Regions from separate parts of the Pectobacterium parmentieri genome, predicted to be linked through region 1. Evidence: riboswitches for the same ligand, from Rfam matches in the RefSeq annotation. Region 1 holds a riboswitch; the other holds the start of a gene.
What was found. A riboswitch is a leader RNA that binds a small molecule or an ion and turns the genes downstream of it on or off. The one in region 1 is predicted to bind thiamine pyrophosphate.

Region 2: another riboswitch for thiamine pyrophosphate. It lies ahead of thiM (hydroxyethylthiazole kinase); the one in region 1 lies ahead of thiC (phosphomethylpyrimidine synthase ThiC).

Annotation. Positions count from the first base shown of each region.
Region 1 is NZ_CP015749.1:3,806,171-3,811,142, forward strand. It holds gene hemE (uroporphyrinogen decarboxylase) at 1-111, opposite strand, end outside; gene nudC (NAD(+) diphosphatase) at 228-1,010, opposite strand; gene A8F97_RS17285 (Rsd/AlgQ family anti-sigma factor) at 1,119-1,580, shown strand; TPP riboswitch at 1,703-1,840, shown strand; gene thiC (phosphomethylpyrimidine synthase ThiC) at 1,954-3,894, shown strand; gene thiE (thiamine phosphate synthase) at 3,891-4,532, shown strand; gene A8F97_RS17300 (HesA/MoeB/ThiF family protein) at 4,534-4,972, shown strand, end outside.
Region 2 is NZ_CP015749.1:2,725,597-2,730,568, reverse strand. It holds gene A8F97_RS12390 (hypothetical protein) at 1-17, shown strand, start outside; gene A8F97_RS12385 (hypothetical protein) at 14-943, shown strand; partial or broken gene A8F97_RS24910 (transposase) at 1,401-1,520, opposite strand; TPP riboswitch at 1,817-1,913, shown strand; gene thiM (hydroxyethylthiazole kinase) at 1,951-2,745, shown strand; gene thiD (bifunctional hydroxymethylpyrimidine kinase/phosphomethylpyrimidine kinase) at 2,742-3,545, shown strand; gene psiE (phosphate-starvation-inducible protein PsiE) at 3,762-4,169, shown strand; gene yegS (lipid kinase YegS) at 4,183-4,972, opposite strand, start outside.

The DNA.
Region 1 (4,972 bases):
CTTATATTCCGGTAGATAACGCCCCGCCTGACGCATCATCCACACAGGGGTGACATCAACAGGTTGGCGCAATAACGCCCGCAAATAGCGATCGTTTTTCAGGTCGGTCATGTTCTCTTCCTTTCAGCCTCACGGCGGTTCTACACCAGATAGATGTGATGAAGCGGATGCGTTATAAAACGAACGTGTTATGAAACCAATACATTAATGGCGCAAATAGTACCACGTCAGCCTTCGTTCTCGTGATAAGCGCGGCACAACACCACGGTATCCTCGATAAGTCGACGGGCCACGGTGCCCAGCGGAGGCAACTGTGGGAGTTGGTCATAGCGGAACCAACCCGCGTCACGCAGCTCTTTCGGATCGTGCTTGATTTCTCCCCCCGCATAATCCGCCACAAACGCCATCATCAGTGAATGAGGGAATGGCCAAGGCTGCGAACTTACATAACGCAGGTTTTTTATCTGAATTTGGCTCTCTTCCATCACCTCACGCACGACCGTCTGTTCTAGCGTTTCGCCCACTTCTACAAATCCAGCCAGCACGGTGTACATGTTTCCGCGATGCCGATTGTGCTGCGCCAGCAAAATCTCCTTGCCACGGCGAATCGCGACAATGATGCAGGGGGCGATCTGCGGATAATAACGTTCTTTGCAGTGGCCGCATAAGCACGCCAACTCCGTTTTGCTCTGCACCATTTCATGGCCACAGTAACCGCAAAAACGATGGGAGCGATAGAATTCAGCCAACTGCACGCCTCGCCCCGCCAGTTGGAATAAGCCCACGTCTTGATCGAGCAATTGGCGAACGGACGCCATACCCGTATCCCGCCCCTGGCACACCAGCCAGGCAGGCTGCCCTTGCCATTCGCCAATCTGGCGAGCCACTTTCCCTTGCAACGACCACTCTATAGCCGTTCCGCGTGGCAATTCCCCTTGGGGAAGCCAAATTTGTATCGCATCGCTAACTATCCACCAGCCGGTTTCATCACCTTTTAGCGTCTGTTCCATATCTTTTTATTGCTCCATTGCCACTTCACTGGCATTTTACATTCAGAGTGATTACATAAGTTTTATAACTGGGATTTCAGTTATTTCTTACCGTTCACGGAGTCAACAATGCTAAACCAGCTACAAAGTCTGACTGAATACGTTGGTGGCAATAATGCGTTAATCGACCAATGGCTACAAGCGCGTAAGCAGCTTCTGGTGGCTTACTATCATCTGGTTGGCATCAAGCCGAACAAGGAAGCGCTTTCTCTTTTGGATGAAGAAGCATTGGATCATTTTTGCCAGAATCTGGTGGACTATCTTTCTACCGGCCACTTTCATTTATACGAAAAGATGCTGCATGAAGCAGCGACCCACAGCGAACAAGTATTAGCGCTTTCCACACAACTCGACCTCGCCCTGCAAAACAATACACAGCAAATCATGACGTTTTACGATAGCCATCTGGCAGCCGCTATCGATGATGATAACTGTCTTGAATTCCAGCAGGCACTTTCCAGCGTCGGCGAAGCATTAGAAGAGCGTTTTACGTTAGAAGACAACATGATTACGCAGGTTTACGATAACTAGTCGTCATTTGTCGTTATTTAAGAACATCATCACACGCTGTACAGGCAAAAGCGGCACGCTTTGACATCCGCGTTTTGCCGTCATACAGTGTAGGGGTTTTATTGACCCGTCTAACAGACGGGCAAATCTTGTCGGAGTGCCTAGCGTGCTTGTGTTTCGTTTTTACGGAACCTATAAGTGCACAGGCTGAGACCGTTAATTCGGGATCCGCGGAACCTGATCGGGTTAATACCTGCGAAGGGAACAAGAGTAATGCACTTCATTAAGCTCACGGCTGCGTATTTCTATATACCTGCTCTGATGCTCAATATCATTATTACTCCCTCCGGCTCCAGACAAGCAATCTTCCCTTTACGTCTTACAGGAACTTGCTATGTCTACAGAACCAGTGCTGTCCAAATCAGGCCGCCGTGAGCAACGCGCCGCCGCCCAACAGTTTATTGAAACCTTACAGGGAACCGCCTTTCCCAATTCCCAACGCATTTACCTTGCAGGCTCGCGCGACGACATCGCCGTACCGATGCGTGAAATTCAGCTCAGCCCGACGCTACTCGGCGGCGGCAAAGACAATCCCCAATACGAACCTAATGAGCCGATCCCGGTTTACGATACGTCAGGGCCGTATGGCGATCCCGCAGCCCAACCCGATGTCCGCGTTGGGTTAGCGAAGCTACGCGCCAACTGGATTGCAGAGCGTCACGACACCGAAGCGTTATCCGGCGTTAGCTCCGATTTTACCCAGCAACGTCTGGCAGATGCGGGTCTGGATCATCTGCGCTTCGAGCATTTGCCACGGCCTTTACGTGCCAAAGCGGGCAAACGCGTCACCCAGCTTCACTATGCACGGCAGGGGATAATTACCCCGGAAATGGAATTTATCGCCATTCGCGAAAATATGGGACGCGAACGCATTCGCGGTGAAGTGCTGCGCCAGCAGCATCCTGGGCAAAGTTTCGGTGCCCTCCTGCCGGAAAACATCACGCCGGAGTTTGTCCGTCAGGAAGTGGCCGCCGGGCGCGCCATTATTCCTTCAAACATCAACCACCCCGAGTCGGAGCCGATGATTATCGGGCGCAATTTTCTGGTGAAGGTGAACGCCAATATCGGTAATTCCGCGGTGACATCCTCCATCGAAGAAGAGGTGGAAAAGCTGGTCTGGTCTACCCGCTGGGGTGCGGATACAGTGATGGACCTCTCAACTGGCCGCTATATTCACGAAACCCGCGAGTGGATCCTGCGCAACAGCCCGGTGCCCATTGGGACGGTGCCGATCTATCAGGCACTGGAAAAAGTGAATGGCATGGCAGAAAACCTGAACTGGGAAATGTTCCGCGATACGCTGCTGGAGCAGGCTGAGCAAGGAGTGGACTATTTCACTATCCACGCGGGCGTACTGCTGCGCTACGTACCGCTGACGGCCAAACGCCTGACTGGCATCGTCTCACGCGGGGGTTCCATCATGGCGAAGTGGTGTCTGTCGCATCACAAAGAGAGCTTCCTGTACGAACACTTCCGTGAAATTTGTGAAATCTGCGCCGCTTATGACGTCGCGCTGTCGCTGGGTGACGGGTTACGCCCAGGCTCCATTCAGGATGCCAACGACGAAGCTCAGTTCGCCGAGCTGCATACGCTGGGAGAGCTAACCAAAATCGCCTGGGAATACGACGTACAGGTGATGATCGAAGGCCCCGGCCACGTTCCGATGCAGATGATCCGCCGCAACATGACCGAAGAGTTGGAGCACTGCCACGAAGCACCATTCTATACGCTCGGCCCGCTGACCACCGATATCGCACCGGGTTACGATCACTTTACCTCTGGTATCGGTGCCGCCATGATCGGCTGGTTCGGCTGTGCAATGCTCTGCTACGTGACGCCGAAAGAGCATCTCGGTTTGCCGAACAAAGAAGATGTCAAACAGGGACTGATTACCTACAAGATCGCCGCCCACGCCGCCGACTTGGCGAAAGGTCATCCCGGGGCGCAAATCCGTGATAACGCTATGTCGAAAGCCCGCTTCGAATTCCGCTGGGAAGATCAGTTTAATCTGGCGCTCGATCCCCAAACGGCACGGGCCTACCACGATGAAACGCTGCCGCAGGAATCTGGCAAAGTCGCCCATTTCTGTTCCATGTGCGGCCCTAAATTCTGCTCGATGAAAATCTCACAGGAAGTACGCGATTACGCCGCGAAACAGGAAGCGGAAGCCAAACCGATTGAAGTCGGAATGGCACAGATGTCACAGGAATTCCGCTCTCGCGGCAGCGAGCTTTATCACAGCGCCACCAGCCTGCCAGCCGAGGAAAACCAATGACGGATTTAATGCCTTTTGCCCCGACGGCACAACGGCTGGGGCTCTATCCCGTTGTCGATAGCGTGGAGTGGGTCGAACGTCTGCTTGGTGTCGGGGTTAAAACGATCCAGCTAAGAATCAAAGATCGGTCAGATGAACAAGCCGAAGCCGATGTGATCCAAGCGATCGCCTTGGGTCGGCGTTATCAGGCGCAGCTCTTCATTAATGACTATTGGAAATTGGCCGTAAAACATCAGGCGTACGGCGTACATCTGGGCCAGGAAGATCTGGATACCGCCGATCTGGCTGCGATTAAACAAGCAGGCCTGCGCTTAGGCGTCTCCACACACGACGATCGTGAACTGGCACGTGCGGTGGCGATAAATCCGTCCTACATCGCACTGGGGCATATTTTCCCCACGCAAACCAAAGACATGCCTTCCGCACCGCAAGGGTTAGCCGAACTGACCCGACACATCTCCGATCTACAAGACCGTTTTCCCACCGTGGCGATTGGCGGTATCAGCATCGACAAAGTGCCTGCTGTGCTGGCGACGGGCGTCGGCAGCATTGCCGTCGTCAGCGCCATTACGCAGGCAGCAGACTGGCGGCAAGCAACCGCGACGCTGCTCAGGATAGTTGAAGGACGGGAGGCATGACATGGTAACGAATCCCCATCCAACGCCTGCGGGACTGAGCGATAGCGAGTTCATGCGCTACAGCCGCCAACTGATGCTGGAAGATATTGGCCCGGAAGGTCAGGAGAAACTCAAAGCCGCCCGCGTTCTGCTGGTAGGGCTCGGTGGACTGGGTTCCCCCGCGTCGCTCTATCTGGCCGCAGCAGGGGTCGGCACGCTGCTACTTGCTGACGATGACTCGCTGCATATCAGCAACCTGCAACGCCAGATTCTGTATCGCACCAGCGACACTGACAAGCCCAAAGCGGTGTTGGCACAGCGTCAGCTACAGGCATTAAATCCGTACTCAGAAGCAATAGCACTCACCGAAAGGCTAAGCGGTGACGCGTTACACCACGCCGTCAGCCGCGTCGATCTGGTACTGGATTGCAGCGACAACATGACAACCCGTCATGCGGTTA
Region 2 (4,972 bases), 1.1 Mb from region 1:
GAAGCATAAAGCCATGAGTCGTTATGATGATATCAGCAATTACTATTATAATGAGAATAGTGCCGAAATGGATGTAAAAAGATACCTTGATTTATTGGGTGATTCTTATGAGATATATTTGGAGGAGTTAGAGAATAATCCTCATGAGTTGTTTTTTAGAGCCAGTTTTCTTTTCAGTTATGTCTCTCTAAGACATATTTATTATTACTCTTGGCAATTGACATTCAAAAACAAAATCGACAACCAAATGTTGTGTGATTTTATCGCTTTTGAGTCAATGGGCATATTCTGTGAGTATGCGTCATATCCTGAGCATGTTGATAATTTCAAGATTCCTCTCTCTAAACAAGGTAGTGCCATACTGTCTTTTTTAGCTTGTCATAGAAATGATATTGCAGAACATTGCTACCCCTTCATTCTTGATGGGTTAAAAGCCATGACTCCGGGAAAATTGGGTGAATTAGAAGTACAAAAACTTGGAATACTAGCCGTTGAAATGTTGGCCAGTGAGAAAAAACAGACTATTGATTGGGATTCAATGGAGATACCCTTTGATAAATTTTATAGTAATTTTGTCCGAGAAGCCCTTTATTCAAAGGATGGAAAAGTATTAACGGACTGGCTCACCGCTCTTTGTGATAATCACTTGAAATGGTCTGCACGTTCAGAACTTGTAGAAAATGAGTCTCCTTTATTAGGTTATGAAATATCAGAAGATCATCAATTCCTCTGGCCATTCGAATATCAGGCCATTAAAAATTTCCGTGCCAAACATGGCTTAAGTACCCCTGACATTGATCATCCGTTACTTAAAACACCGATGGCGATCAACCATCATCCTGATTTTAACCAATGGAAAGCACCCGAATGGTTTTATCCGTTGCTTGATAAGTTAATCGCTATCAACCCGAAGATTTCATTTGTTAAGGATCTATTCAAGTAATATAGAGTTGGTAAGTGAAAGCTAAATAGCTATATGGACACCTCGCCGATGCAAGCACGGACAGTTTTTTTCTGACAAAGTCGTCACGCACATATATTCGGCTTCGTGAGCCTCGATGAACATCCGTAATCCCTGGCCTGATTATCGCAAGGGCCTGCTGTGGCCGAGTTATTTGTCAGGTTTACAGAGAATCGGTTCTACCTGCCAGTTCATCAACGCTTCGGACTTCTTATAAATCAATTGATTACTTAGCTATATAATCCGTTCTCTGGTTTACCGGAGCCCAAGCCACCCGGGCATTTTAGTTCGCCAGCGCGACTACGGCTTTATTCACGCCGCTGCGGACAATGATACCTTTCAGCCATCGCTGGAGACTGCCGCTTCGATCTTCCCGGCGGTTCATTACCCGGTAAACCACTGAGCGGGATCCATGGATAAGCAGCCCACGTAGATAACCGTCTCCACGTTTTGTTATCCCGAGAAGCCTGACTTTTCCGCCGCTATTGTGCTCCTTCGAAACCAGGACCAAATAACTGGCAAAGTATCGTCCATTATGAAAATCGGTGCCTTCATTCAATGCGACAGTCAGGATTGATGCACGTAGCGGACCGATACCCGGAATATTTTCCAGCCGGAGTGTATCCCCGTTTTGTTAACTTATCTGCTTAGCCAAATTGTATTGATTACCGGATCAATCTCGGCGTCGACCATCCCATCTCTGATCCTCAGTATGGGGTTGATTAACCAATCTAAAGGGGGATGGCGTTTTTCTCTATGTCAGCGCGGACTGTAGTTTTTCATTTTTATCGGTGGTGGAACGGGACGAACTGGCGCTTGCTTTACGGGGGTCACTTACTTATGCTGCGAAGCGTAGTAAATGACTCGGGGTGCCCTTCTTTGTGAAGGCTGAGAAATACCCGTACCACCTGATCTGGATAATGCCAGCGTAGGGAAGTCACGGTATTCCCCACCGGTTACCGCTTTCTTCCACGCCGGTTGGGAGACCTATGAACACGCAACCCACCGACTTTTCTGCCGCTCAGGCAGCAACCTCACTCACTCAATTTCGTTCTGCTTCACCGCTGGTACACTGTTTGACCAACGATGTAGTGCAATCTTTTACTGCTAATGTGTTGTTGGCGTTGAATGCTTCGCCCGCTATGGTGGTCGATCCTGATGAAGCCGCGCAGTTCAGCGTGATGGCAGATGCGTTACTGATTAATGTTGGTACGTTGGAACGCACGCGTGCCGAGGCGATGCGTGCAGCCGTAAGCAGCGCGTATCAGGCGGGTACGCCGTGGGTGCTCGATCCCGTTGCCGTAGGTGGTTTAACTTTCCGTACTGAATTTTGCCAGGAATTGCTGACGTGGAAACCGGCGGCGATTCGCGGCAATGCGTCCGAAATCATGGCGCTTGCTGGGTTGGCCGCGCAGGGGAGGGGCGTGGATAGCACCGATGATTCGCTGGTGGCTCTCCCTGCTGCGCGCGAATTGGCCCGGCAGGTGGGGACGATTGTGGCCGTGACCGGAGCAGTGGATTATGTCACGGACGGTGAGCGCGATATGGCGGTAGCCGGCGGCGATAGCATGATGACACGCGTGGTCGGTACGGGCTGCGCGCTGTCGGCGGTGGTTGCGGGATTTGCTTCTCTGGAAGGTGATCGCTTATCCCACGTGGCGGCGGCGTGCTATGTCATGGCATTAGTAGGGCAACAGGCGGCCTTGGCGTCGCAAGGTACGGGGAGTTTTATTCCCAACTTCCTTGATCGACTCTATACCTTGCGTGCGGAGGATCTGGCATGAAACGTATCAATGCGTTGACGATTGCGGGTACCGATCCGAGTGGCGGTGCGGGGATTCAGGCGGATTTAAAAGCGTTTTCAGCCCTGGGGGCTTATGGCACCTCGGTCATTACCGCGCTAGTGGCGCAGAACACACGCGGCGTGCAGTCTGTCTACCGAATTGAGCCGGATTTTGTCGCAGCGCAGTTAGATTCCGTGTTGAGCGATGTGCGTATCGACAGCGCCAAGATTGGGATGCTGGCGCAGGCCGATATTGTTGAAACGGTTGCCGAGCGTCTGCGTCATTACACGGTTCCTTTTGTGGTGCTAGACACCGTGATGCTGGCGAAAAGCGGCGATCCGCTGCTCGCGCCTGAAGCGGTGGAGTCGATCCGCCGTGAGCTGTTGCCGCTGGTTTCCTTGATTACGCCCAACCTGCCAGAAGCCGCCGCATTGCTGAATACGTCACCTGCCACCAATGAACTGGACATGCGTGAACAGGGGGAAGCACTGCTGGCGATGGGCTGTCAGGCGGTGTTAATGAAAGGTGGTCACCTCAGTGAAGCGGAAAGCCCAGACTGGCTGTTCAGCCGACAGGCCGACCCGCAGCGCTTTAGTTCGCCGCGCGTGGATACGCGTCACACGCATGGTACGGGCTGTACGTTGTCTGCCGCGCTGGCGGCGCTGCGACCGCGTCACGATAGCTGGGGAGAGACGGTTAAGGTCGCTAAGGACTATTTACAGCAGGCGCTACAGCAGGCCGACACGCTGGAGGTCGGGCACGGGATCGGCCCCGTTCATCACTTCCATCGCTGGTGGTAAATATTGCGTACCCTAAATAATTCGAGTGGCGTGAAGTCAACGCGCACGCCGCTTGAAGTATGACGGGGATAAGTAAATCGACTTGTACTTTGTGCGACATCTTTGTCAGTAATTTCAAACTAAATTAAGCGTATTTCGGCGTGACAGTACGGGTGTGTCCGGTTACTTTGCTGTGAAATCTTGGTGTTAATGTGAAATAGGATGTGGGGATAACATATGGCAGGTTCTGCTCGTAGTGCAATGGCTGCCAAGGCGCTTCAGACGATACTCAATATCGGTCTGCTGGCGCTGGCAACCATTTTGGTGATTTTTTTAGTCAAAGAAACGTTTCATTTGGCGAAGGTGCTGTTGATCTCCAGCGAGAAAGATTCCTCCTATCAGTTGATAGAAGGCATTGTGATTTATTTTCTCTATTTTGAATTTATTGCTCTAATCGTGAAGTATTTTCAGTCCGGCTATCACTTCCCACTGCGCTATTTTATCTACATCGGCATCACGGCCATCATTCGCCTGATTATTGTCGATCACAAAAGTCCATCGGATACGCTGGTGTATTCAGCGGCGATCCTGCTGCTGGTGGTGACGTTATACCTGGCAAACAGTAATCGCCTGAAGCGGGAATAATCAGAACGCGTCGTTATTCCAACAGCGAACACTGAGGCGGCAACCGACAGTAGATCGCTGCGGGAAGCACCTCGATGCGGAAACATTTGGCGGTGAGCGGCTCGCCGTCCAGATTAAACGTCATATCGTCTGGTGCGGTGATCTCCAGCCAGGGCAGGGTCGCGGAGATCATGTTCTGGTTTTCGCTGCCGGTAAACCAGGCCTGAAGCATATTGGGCAACAGCTCTTTTGCTGACAGTACGCTCAGTTCCAGCAGTCCATCGTTGATCAGCGCCTCCGGACAAAGCTGCTGTCCGCCGCCTGCCTGACTGCCATTTCCCACTGCGATAACCAATGTATCGCCCGACCAGTGAAAATCCGGCCCGCGAATCTCACAGCGCTCGGCTTGCAGCATATCCATACGAAAGAGCGCGTGCAGCACGTAAGAGGCACTCCCCAGTGCGGCCTTCATCTTGGCGGGGGTTTCCGTCGTAATGCGCGTAGCAAATCCGCCCGTTGCCATGTTGATGAAGTAGTGACTGTCATTGACTTTGGCGATATCAATCGCGGTAGCGCGGCCTTTGATCGCCAACGTCATCGCATTGTGCATTTCCATCGGAATCTGACAACTGGTGGCAAAATCGTTGGCCGTGCCCAGTGGCACAATTCCCAGACACGGACGAACCGCTTCCGGTTGCATGGCTAGTGCTGTGGCGACTTCATTGACGGTGCCATCGCCTCCGGCGGCGATCACATTATCCGCGCTGAGTTGAATCGCCTCTTCCACGTAGCGCTTCGCATCACCGTATTCCCAGGTGACGCGG